Regions from separate parts of the Actinoplanes ianthinogenes genome, predicted to be linked through region 2. Evidence: riboswitches for the same ligand, from Rfam matches in the RefSeq annotation. Region 2 holds a riboswitch; each other region holds the start of a gene.

Region 1 (3,263 bases), 4.8 Mb from region 2:
CGAGTGCCCGACGGCGGTCCTGGTGGACCTGTCCGCGCTGGAACGGGTGGAACCGGCCAGCTTCAGCGTCTTCGCCACCGCGACGTTCAAGGCCGAGTCGGACTGGGGTGTGCCGCTGCTGCTGTACGCGGCGCGGCCGGACGTCCGCAAGGACCTCGCCACCTACCGCAGCTTCGTGGCCCTGTACGACGATCGGGCGCTGGCGCTGGCCGCGATGCGCGCGTACGTCCCCCGCTGGATCTGCGAGCACCTGGCGCCAGTCCCGGGCAGCGCCGCCGCGGCCCGGGGCGTCGTCGGTGACGCCTGCCTGATGTGGGGGCTGCCGCGGCTGCGGGACCGGGCCCGCCTGATCGTCTCCGAACTGGCCTCCAACGCGATCCTGCACGCCGCCACCGACTTCTCGGTCACCGCCGTGTGCACCGGCCGCTATCTGCGGATCGCCGTTCAGGACCGCAGCTCGCAGATGCCCCTGCGGATGCCGAAGCCGGCCGTCGACCACCCCCAGCCCGGGTGGGGCCTGCGGGTGGTCGAGGCGTCCAGCACTCACTGGGGCGCCCTGCCGCTGACCTCCGGGAAGATCGTCTGGGCGCTGCTCACCACGGGTCGCTGAGCAGGCCGCCGGCCCCGAGCCGGCGCAGCAGCCAGGCGATGTGCGGACGGGCACCGTGAATGCGCAGGGCGCCGCCGCGACCGGTCAGCGCCGTGGCCAGCAGCACGAAGACCCGGACAGTGGCGGCGTCGCAGAAGTCCACGTCGCTCAGGTCGACCACGACCCTGCGGACCGGTTCGACGCTGACCATGCTGTCCAGCTGGGCGCCGAGTGCGGGCGCGGTGGTGCCGTCGAGTTCGCCGGCGAGCCGGATGATCAGCTCGCCGCCACCGGCGGTCAGCGCGGTCACCGGAGTCACCGGCTCGCTGTCGGCCGGGCCGCCGCTCACGAAGGTGTTCATCGGCGCGTCCAGGGCCGGACCGTCGCCCAGACCACCTTGCCCTCGCGGGTGGGCATGGCGCCCCAGAGGGTGGCGGCCGCGTGCACCACGTGCAGCCCGGACCCACGCCGTGGCGGGGCGCCGTCCGGGAGCGCCGGGAAGCCGTCGAGCAATTGGGGCAGGCGCGGGGAGCCGTCACCGACCGCGAGGTGCAGGCCGTCGCCGCGCCGGGAGAGCACCATGGTGATCGGGGTGGCGGCGTGTTCGACGGCGTTGAGTACGAGTTCCGAGGTGACCAGCCGGGCCCGGTCCTGGAGTTCGGACAGCCGCCAGGCGGCACACGCGTTGGTGACCACCGCCCGGGCCGCCGCCGCGGCGCCGTCCTCCGGGGCCAGTTGCATCTCGAGCCGGCTGGTCAGCGGCATCTGCTCGGCCGCCGCGGCTCGCGCCCGCGACATGGTGTGATACATCGGCAGATATCGCTGCGCGCCGAGCCGGTGCAGCCGCCCCGCGAGCGGGCTGTCCTCCGGCACGCACACCATGACCTCGACCGGCGGCCGCATCGGCACGCCCAGCCGCCGGGCCGTCATCCAGGTCGGCACGCTCGCGGCCCGCGGGTCGGCCAGCGCCTGGAGGTCGATCAGCAGGGTGGCGGGGTGCTCGCTCAGGCACTTGCGGACCGCCGTGTGCGTGTCGTGACAGAGGCGGTTCCCCCAGGTGCCGTGCACGGCGAGGGTGAGCACCGAACTGTCCACGTCGAGCCCGACGTCGACTCCGGCGCCCCGGGACGGGTCGTAATGGTCGAAGAGGTAGGGAGGCTCCACATCGATACAACGGCGCCGAGCGGCGGCGGTCGCGGCCCTCACCACGGTCATTCATCATCAGAAAACCACACATAAAAGACATTCCGCTTTTCGTACGCCCGGCAGCGCGGCCGCCATCGCACGCTATGCTGCGGACGGCCGCTACTGGCGAGGGTGGAGCACCACCGGGGACCGGCCGATCGGGACAGTGTGGCGCCGACCGCCTGGGCGCCTCCGGCAGCAGTTCACCTGCGATCGGAGGCGACATGAAGCTTCGCTACGGCATGAACCCGCACCAGCGGCCGGCCACCCTCACCACCGTCGACCCGGCACACCAGCCGTTCCGGTTCGTGCACGGCGAGCCGTCCTACATCAACGTTCTCGACGCCGTCGCCGGCTGGCAGCTCATCCGGGAGGCCGCGACCGCGCTCGGCCGCCCGGCCGCCGCCTCGGTCAAGCACGTCTCCCCCGCCGGCGCCGCGACCTCCGGCCCGCTGGATGCCGTCACGGCCGCCACCTACCAGCTCGATCCGGCCGGCACCGGGCCGCTGACCAGCGCCTACGTCCGTGCCCGGGACGCCGATCCGAAGAGTTCCTACGGTGACTTCCTCGCCGTCTCCGAGCCGGTCGACGCCGAACTGGCCGACCTGCTGCGCCGGGTCGTCGCGGACGGCGTCGTCGCGCCCGGCTTCGAGGAGGGCGTCGTGGCCACCCTGTCGGCGAAGAAGAACGGCGGGTTCCTGGTGGTCGAGGCCGACCCCGGCGTCCGGCCGCCACCGGTCGAGGTCCGGGAGGTGTACGGCCTGCGCCTCACCCAGCCGCGCGACGAGGCCCCGCTGACCCGCGACCTGTTCGCCGGCTCGGAGGACCTGCTCCTCGGGTCGATCACCGCGCGGTACACCCAGTCGAATTCGGTCGTCTATGTCCGCGACGGGATGACCCTGGGGATCGGCGCGGGCCAGCAGTCCCGGATCGACTGCACCCGCATCGCCGGCGACAAGGCCGACACCTGGTGGCTGCGGCGCCACCCCGCCGTCCGGCACGACCGCACCGCCACCCGGGTGCAGGACCGGATCGCCCAGCAGCTCCAGGCCGTCGAGGCGCTGACCGCCGACGAGCGGGCCGCGTGGCTGGGCAGCCTGGACGGGGTCGCGTTCGTGTCCGACGGCGCGCTGCCGTTCGCCGACAACGTCGAGGTGGCCGCCCGGCACGGTGTCCGTCACATCGCCGAGCCGGGTGGTTCGCTGCGCTCAGCGGAGGTCGCCGACGAGTGCCGGAAGCGGGGCATCACCCTGATCCGGACCGGGGTCCGGCTGTTCCGCCACTGACCGGCCTCTCCTGGAAGGCATAGGCACTGATCGGCTGCGGCGGCGGAGCACCGACCACGCCACCCAACCGGCGCCGATGATGAAGCCGAAGCTGATGATCCGGTAGAGCACCACGGTCGCGATCGCGGTGCTGGTGCCGACCCCACCGGCGAGCAGGCCGAGGATCAGCGCGCTGTCGATGACGCCGAGCCCGCCCGGCACGA
Region 2 (3,263 bases):
CCTCGGTGGCGAAGGCCTGCATGGCGGTCTCGATGACCTTGGCGCGGTTGCGCTCGGCGTCGGCTCGCATGGACAACCTCCATCGACAAACGGGATGGCCGTCCCGTATCGTCGAATAAGCGGGACGTGCGTCCCGATTCTAGGAGGTGTGGCATGTGGAGTTCCACTGACATCCCTGACCTTGGGGGACGGGTCGCGCTCGTGACCGGGGGGAATTCCGGGATCGGGCGGGAGACGGCTCGGGAGCTGGCCGCGCATGGGGCCACGGTGGTGATCGCGGGGCGGGACCGGGAGCGTGCCGACGCGGTCGCCGGTGAGCTGGGTGGGCGGGCTGAGGCCCTGCACCTCGATCTCGGGTCGCTGAGATCGGTGCGGCGGGCGGCCGGCGAGTTCCGGAGCCGGTTCGAGCGGCTGGACCTGCTGATCAACAACGCGGGCGTGATGATTCCGCCGTATGGGCGTACCGAAGACGGGTTTGAATTGCAGTTGGGGGTCAATCATCTGGGGCATTTCGCGCTGACCGGGTTGTTGCTGGATCTGGTGCTGGGGACGGCGGGGGCCCGGGTGGTGACCGTGAGCAGCAATGGGCACAGGGGCGGGGTGATCGGGTTCGACGATCTGCAATCGGAGCGGGATTACCGGCGGATGCGGGCCTATCGGCAGTCGAAGCTGGCGAATCTGCTGTTCGCCTTCGAGTTGCAGCGGCGGTATCCCGGGGTGGTGAGTGTGGCCGCGCATCCGGGGGCGGCTCGGACCGGGCTGATGCGGACCAGCCCCTGGTTGTTCCGGTTCGTGGCCTCCCGGCGTACGAAATGGTTGTTCTCGTGGTTGATCCAGAGTGAAGGGGACGGGGCGCAACCGGTGTTGCGGGCCGCGACCGACCCGGGGGTCCGGGGTGGGGAGTATTTCGGGCCGGACGGGTGGGGCGAGTTCACCGGGCGGGCGACGCGGGTGGCCGCGGCCGAGGAGGCGTACGAGCCAATTTCGAGTCGGCGGCTCTGGATCGAGTCGGAGCGGCTAACCGGTGTGACCTACCCGGTGGGCGCCGGTATGCTGGCGGACGGGCCGTGACTGGCGCGTTCGGATGGTTGACCATCGGGGAGCGGCCTCGTCGAGACGACGACTTGCCGTGCGCCTGGGCCTCTTACCTACGTGATAGGGAGGTCCCATGTCTGAGTTGAATGCCGAGTCGATCGCTTTCCGTTCTGCCCTTGAGGTGGTCCGGTCTGTCGAGCCGCGTATCGCGGACGCGATCGCCAAGGAGCTGACCGATCAGCGCGAGTCGCTGAAGCTGATCGCGAGCGAGAACTACGCTTCCCCGGCCGTCCTGCTCGCCATGGGCAACTGGCTGTCTGACAAGTACGCCGAGGGCACCATCGGGCGGCGGTTCTACGCCGGCTGCCAGAACGTGGACACCGTCGAGTCGGTTGCCGTGGAGCATGCCAAGGCGTTGTTCGGCGCGCCGTACGCGTACGTTCAGCCGCACTCCGGCATCGACGCGAACCTGGTCGCCTACTGGGCCATCCTGGCCGACCGGGTCGAGGTGCCGTATCTCAAGAAGTTCGAGAAGCGGCAGATCAACGACCTGACCGACGCCGAGTGGGCCGAGCTGCGCCAGGCCTTCGGCAACCAGCGGCTGCTGGGCATGTCGCTGGACGCCGGTGGTCACCTCACCCACGGGTTCCGGCCGAACATCTCCGGCAAGATGTTCGACCAGCGCTCGTACGGGGTGGACCCGGCGACCGGCCAGATCGACTACGCCGCGCTGCTGGAGACCGCGAAGGAGTTCAAGCCGGCGGTGATCGTCGGTGGGTACTCGGCGTATCCGCGGAAGGTGAACTTCGCCAAGATGCGGGAGATCGCCGACGCCGTGGGCGCGACCTTCATGGTCGACATGGCGCACTTCGCCGGTCTGGTCGCCGGTGGCGTGTTCACCGGGGACTACAACCCGATCGAGCACGCGCACATCGTCACCACCACCACGCACAAGAGCCTGCGCGGCCCGCGCGGTGGCGCCGTGTTCTGCCAGCCGGAGCTGTCGTCGCAGGTCGACCGCGGCTGCCCGATGGTGCTCGGCGGCCCGCTGCCGCACGTGATGGCCGCCAAGGCGATCGCGTTCGCCGAGGCGCGCCGGCCGGAGTTCGCGAGTTACGCCCAGCAGATCGTCACGAACAGCCAGGCGCTCGCCGAGGGCCTGCTCAAGCGTGGCGTGCAGCTGGTCTCCGGCGGCACCGACAACCACCTGGTGCTGATCGACGTGCACCCGTTCGGGCTGACCGGCCGGCAGGCGGAGCAGGCCCTGCTGGACAGCGGCATCGTCACCAACCGCAACGCCATCCCGTCCGACCCGAACGGCGCCTGGTACACCTCCGGCATCCGGGTCGGCACCCCGGCGCTGACCAGCCGCGGTCTGGGCGTCGCCGAGATGGACCAGATCGCCGAGCTGATCCACACCGTGCTGGCCGGCACCACGCCGGACGCCACCTCGAAGGCGAAGTTCACGCTGGACCCGGCGCTCTCCGAGGGCATCGCGAAGCAGGCGTCCGACCTGCTGGCGCCGTTCCCGCTCTACCCCTCGGTCAGCCTCGGCTGATCGCGTCACCCGTCGAAACCCGTCACGGCCTCCCCGGCCGTGGCGGGTTTCCGCGTTTCCAGGATCCGGGTGACCAGGAAGTGCAGCAGGGTGCTGTGGATCCGCTCGGTGTGTCCGGGCCGGCGCAGCTCCAGCGACCAGTGGTCGGGGTTGTCCGGGTCCTCCCGGGACGGGTCGGGCTCCATGAGCCAGCAGAGTTCGCCACCGTCGGCGGTGGTGGCCATGACGCTGTCCGGCAACCGGTGGCGCAGGGCGGGGCCGGCCGCGTCCGGCTTCCGCAGCTGGTCCGGGGGGACCAGGGTGAGATCGCCGAGGGTGGCGAAACCGTAGGTGTCCAGCAGCCAGCGGTAGTCGGACGGCAGCGGCTGAGCGACCGCGCTCGCGTCGGCCGGGGTGACCGATGCCGGCGGTGGGATCAGGGCGGTGAGCCGTCCGGTCAGGTCCGCGCCCCAGGTGAAGTCCACCATGGACAGGATGTCCAGGCCGCTGTCGTGCTGCACGGTCGCCAGGCTGACCGCCCAGTGGCCGGCGCGCAGGCGGTGGGGCACCGGGCCCCAGACGCCGAGCGGGTCGGGTGCGAACGGATCGGCCGGCGCCAGGTCGAGGTGCTCGGCGACCGCGTCGACCAGTGCGTCGGAGTCGAGGTAGGGCTGGTCGGTCGCGGTGTCGA
Region 3 (3,263 bases), 2.0 Mb from region 2:
ATGTCGACGGTGGCGCTGGCGATCGGCCTGGTCGTCGGCAACCTGCTGCACCCCGGCTCCGGACTGCACCTGAGCGACGAACTCGCGAAGACCGGCGCGGCCCAGGTCAGCAAGCAGGCCGAGGGCGGCGTCGACTTCGTGCTCGGGATCATCCCGGACACCCTGTTCTCCGCGCTGACCAGCACCCAGGTGTTGCAGACCCTGCTGGTGGCGCTGCTGGTCGGGTTCGCCGTCCAGTCGCTGGGCGATCGGGGCGAACCGGTGATCCGGGCGATCGGCCTGCTCCAGCGGATCGTCTTCAAGATCCTCATGATGATCATGTGGCTGGCCCCGATCGGCGCGTTCGGTGCGATGGCGGCGCTGGTCGGCGCCACCGGATTCGACGCGCTGAAGAGCCTGGCCGGCATCATGCTCGGCTTCTACACCACCTGCGTGCTCTTCATCTTCGTGGTGCTCGGCCTGCTGCTCCGGCTGGCCGCCGGGATGTCGATCTTCCGGCTCTTCCGGTATCTGGCCCGGGAGTTCCTGCTGATCCTCTCCACCTCGTCGTCCGAGTCGGCCCTCCCCCGGCTGATCGCCAAGATGGGTCACCTGGGCGTGAGAAAACCGGTCGTCGGCATCGTGGTGCCCACCGGTTACTCGTTCAACCTCGACGGCACGGCGATCTACCTGACCATGGCGTCGCTGTTCATCGCGGACGCCATGGACCAGCCGCTCTCCGTCGGCCAGCAGATCGGCCTGCTGCTCTTCATGATCATCGCGTCCAAGGGCGCGGCCGGGGTCACCGGCGCCGGGCTGGCCACGCTGGCCGGCGGGCTGCAGAGCCACCGCCCCGACCTGGTGCCCGGCGTCGGCATGATCGTCGGCATCGACCGCCTGATGTCCGAGGCCCGCGCCCTGACCAACTTTGCCGGCAACGCCGTCGCCACGGTCCTGATCGGCACGTGGACCCACGAGATCGACCGCGAACAGGCCGGCCTGGTCCTCTCCGGCGCGGCACCGTTCGACGAGTCCAGCTTCGACGACGACCCCCACGACGCCCACTCCCCCGAACCCGCCGAAGCCCACCCGGCACCCCGCCCGGATTCCGCATGAGCCCCGAGGCATTCCCCGCCCCATCCGGGGGCAGACCACCCACGAACCAGACTGCCGAAAATCCGCGCACCCCGCTCCCCCGGCTGTGGAAAACCCGCGGCTGTGGACAACCGAGACCACGATGCGATGCGCCTCATCGGGTCTTGATCTCCGGAACCACCCGCGGACAGTGAAGAGGGCGGCGATCGCCCTGGACGCGCCAGCGGCCAGATCGCCGCCCTCGGCCCGCGCGGGAGCATGCGGTCCGCACCCCGGCGGACGCGCGTCAATGAAGATCTTGAACTTGATCCGGCTCTTCGTCCGAAACCGCCCCCGCCGACGGGCACGCCTCATCCGTCAGGCATTCTGGAGGGCAAGCAGCGACTGGCGGCACGAGGATGGTCGAAACCATCGGGGAGCTCGTCACGGGAGTCGTCCGCCTGGGCTCCCCGGCCGAGGAGCAGACAGCATGACCACCGAAACCACCGGCGCCCGCCTCCTGCCCGGAGCGCCCGTCGCCGAGGCCGTCCTGGCCGACGTCCGCGACCGGGTCGGCAAGCTCAAGGAGCGCGGCATCCAGCCGAGCCTGGCCACCATCCTGGTCGGCGACGACGACGCCAGCGCCGGCTACATCCGGATCAAGCAGAAGCAGGCCGCCGAGCTCGGCTTCGAGTCCCCGCACCGGCACCTGTCCGGCGACGTCGGCCAGGCCGACCTGCTCAAGGTGATCGCCGAGTTCAACGACGACAAGTCGGTGCACGGCGTCCTGATCCAGTACCCGATCCCGGCCCACCTGGACTACGACGCCGCCCTGCAGACCCTCGACCCGGACAAGGACGTCGACGGGATGCACCCGCTCAACATGGGCCGGCTCGCGGTCGGCCTGCCCGGCCCGCTGCCCTGCACCCCGGCCGGCATCGAGGCGCTGCTGGCCCACCACGGCATCGAGGTGGCCGGCCGCGAGGTGGTCATTCTCGGTCGCGGCGCCACCCTGGGCCGCCCGCTCGCGATGCTGCTCGCGCAGAAGCGCCCGACCGCGAACGCCGCCGTCACCGTGGTGCACACCGGCGTCAAGGACTGGCCGCGCTACACCAAGCGCGCCGAGATCCTGATCGCCGCCGTCGGCGTCCCGCACATCATCCAGCCGGAACACGTCAAGCCCGGCGCCACCGTCATCGGCGCCGGCGTCCGCTACGAGGGCCGCCGCCTCCTCCCAGACGTCGACGAGTCCTGCGCCGAGGTCGCCGGCGCCATCACCCCGCGCGTCGGCGGCGTCGGCCCCACCACGGTGGCCATGCTCTTCCGCAACGCCGTCGCCGCCGCCGAGCGCGCCAACCCGTAACGGCCACGCCCGGCGCCACCGGCAGGAAAACCATCCTGCCGGCGCCGGGCCGCCCATCCCCGAGCCCCATTTCCGGTACGCCCGGAGCCCGCCCGTGCCCGCTCGGCTACGGCCCGTCCAACCCATTCGTACGCCCGCCGCTCCCGTACCCAGGCAACCGCCCCACCCAAGCTGATGCTCATGCCCCTGCCCCGAGCACCAGCCGAACACCCCCAGCTGGCCGTGGTGGCCCTATCCAGGCTCGGGATAGGGCCATAAGCACCAGCCGAACAACCCCAGCTGGCCATGGTGGCCCTAACGGGGCTCGGGATAGGGCCGTGAGCACCAGCTCGATCGGTCCGGCACCTCGGCAGCCCCTGATCCTGCCCCGGAATGACTGCTCCGCGCACCAACCGGGGCAACTAGGGCGCACTACGGCCCGCCGGAAAGGAACACCGTCCTGGCCAGCACCCATTTCGGGCGACGCGCTAAACCGATCCCCCCAGGCGGCGGGTGGATCTGGACCCCTTCCAAGATCGGGAGGGTGTTGAGCGCGGAGGAGCTGGGCGAAGATGCGCCGGTTTGCATCGGGCTGAGGGGATGCCGATCAAGGCGATCGTCCGCAGGCTCGGGGTCGGGCGGAACACGGTGCGGCGGGCGTTGGCCACGGATGAGGCCGCCGTCGTATTCGCGGCCGGTGAAGCCGTCGATCCTTGATCCGGTGGGGCCGCAGGTCCGGGCGACTAGGGAGCGGGGCGTGGGTGGTCAGGCGGGCAGGAGCAGGGCTACGCACTCCACGTGCTGGGTCATCGGGAAGCAGTCGAAGGCTCGCAGCTCGGCCAGCTCCCACCCCAGCGAGCGGAACGTC

What was found. Region 2 has a riboswitch for ZMP and ZTP ahead of Aiant_RS23340 (glycine hydroxymethyltransferase). Riboswitches for the same ligand answer to the same signal wherever they lie in the genome.
Region 1: another riboswitch for ZMP and ZTP. It lies ahead of Aiant_RS00350 (5-aminoimidazole-4-carboxamide ribonucleotide transformylase); the one in region 2 lies ahead of Aiant_RS23340 (glycine hydroxymethyltransferase).
Region 3: another riboswitch for ZMP and ZTP. It lies ahead of Aiant_RS14405 (bifunctional 5,10-methylenetetrahydrofolate dehydrogenase/5,10-methenyltetrahydrofolate cyclohydrolase); the one in region 2 lies ahead of Aiant_RS23340 (glycine hydroxymethyltransferase).

The regions. Positions count from the first base shown of each region.
Region 1 covers NZ_AP023356.1:69,586-72,848, forward strand. Annotated here, with positions in the region: gene Aiant_RS00335 (STAS domain-containing protein) at 1-610, shown strand, start outside; gene Aiant_RS00340 (STAS domain-containing protein) at 594-950, opposite strand; gene Aiant_RS00345 (ATP-binding protein) at 947-1,804, opposite strand; ZMP/ZTP riboswitch at 1,884-1,969, shown strand; gene Aiant_RS00350 (5-aminoimidazole-4-carboxamide ribonucleotide transformylase) at 1,999-3,060, shown strand; gene Aiant_RS00355 (lysylphosphatidylglycerol synthase transmembrane domain-containing protein) at 2,983-3,263, opposite strand, start outside.
Region 2 covers NZ_AP023356.1:5,174,600-5,177,862, forward strand. Annotated here, with positions in the region: gene Aiant_RS23330 (TetR/AcrR family transcriptional regulator) at 1-70, opposite strand, end outside; gene Aiant_RS23335 (oxidoreductase) at 202-1,071, shown strand; ZMP/ZTP riboswitch at 1,058-1,148, shown strand; gene Aiant_RS23340 (glycine hydroxymethyltransferase) at 1,169-2,593, shown strand; gene Aiant_RS23345 (hypothetical protein) at 2,599-3,263, opposite strand, start outside.
Region 3 covers NZ_AP023356.1:3,209,208-3,212,470, forward strand. Annotated here, with positions in the region: gene Aiant_RS14400 (cation:dicarboxylate symporter family transporter) at 1-1,095, shown strand, start outside; ZMP/ZTP riboswitch at 1,445-1,527, shown strand; gene Aiant_RS14405 (bifunctional 5,10-methylenetetrahydrofolate dehydrogenase/5,10-methenyltetrahydrofolate cyclohydrolase) at 1,544-2,416, shown strand; partial or broken gene Aiant_RS45700 (helix-turn-helix domain-containing protein) at 2,968-3,137, shown strand; gene Aiant_RS14410 (class I SAM-dependent RNA methyltransferase) at 3,161-3,263, opposite strand, start outside.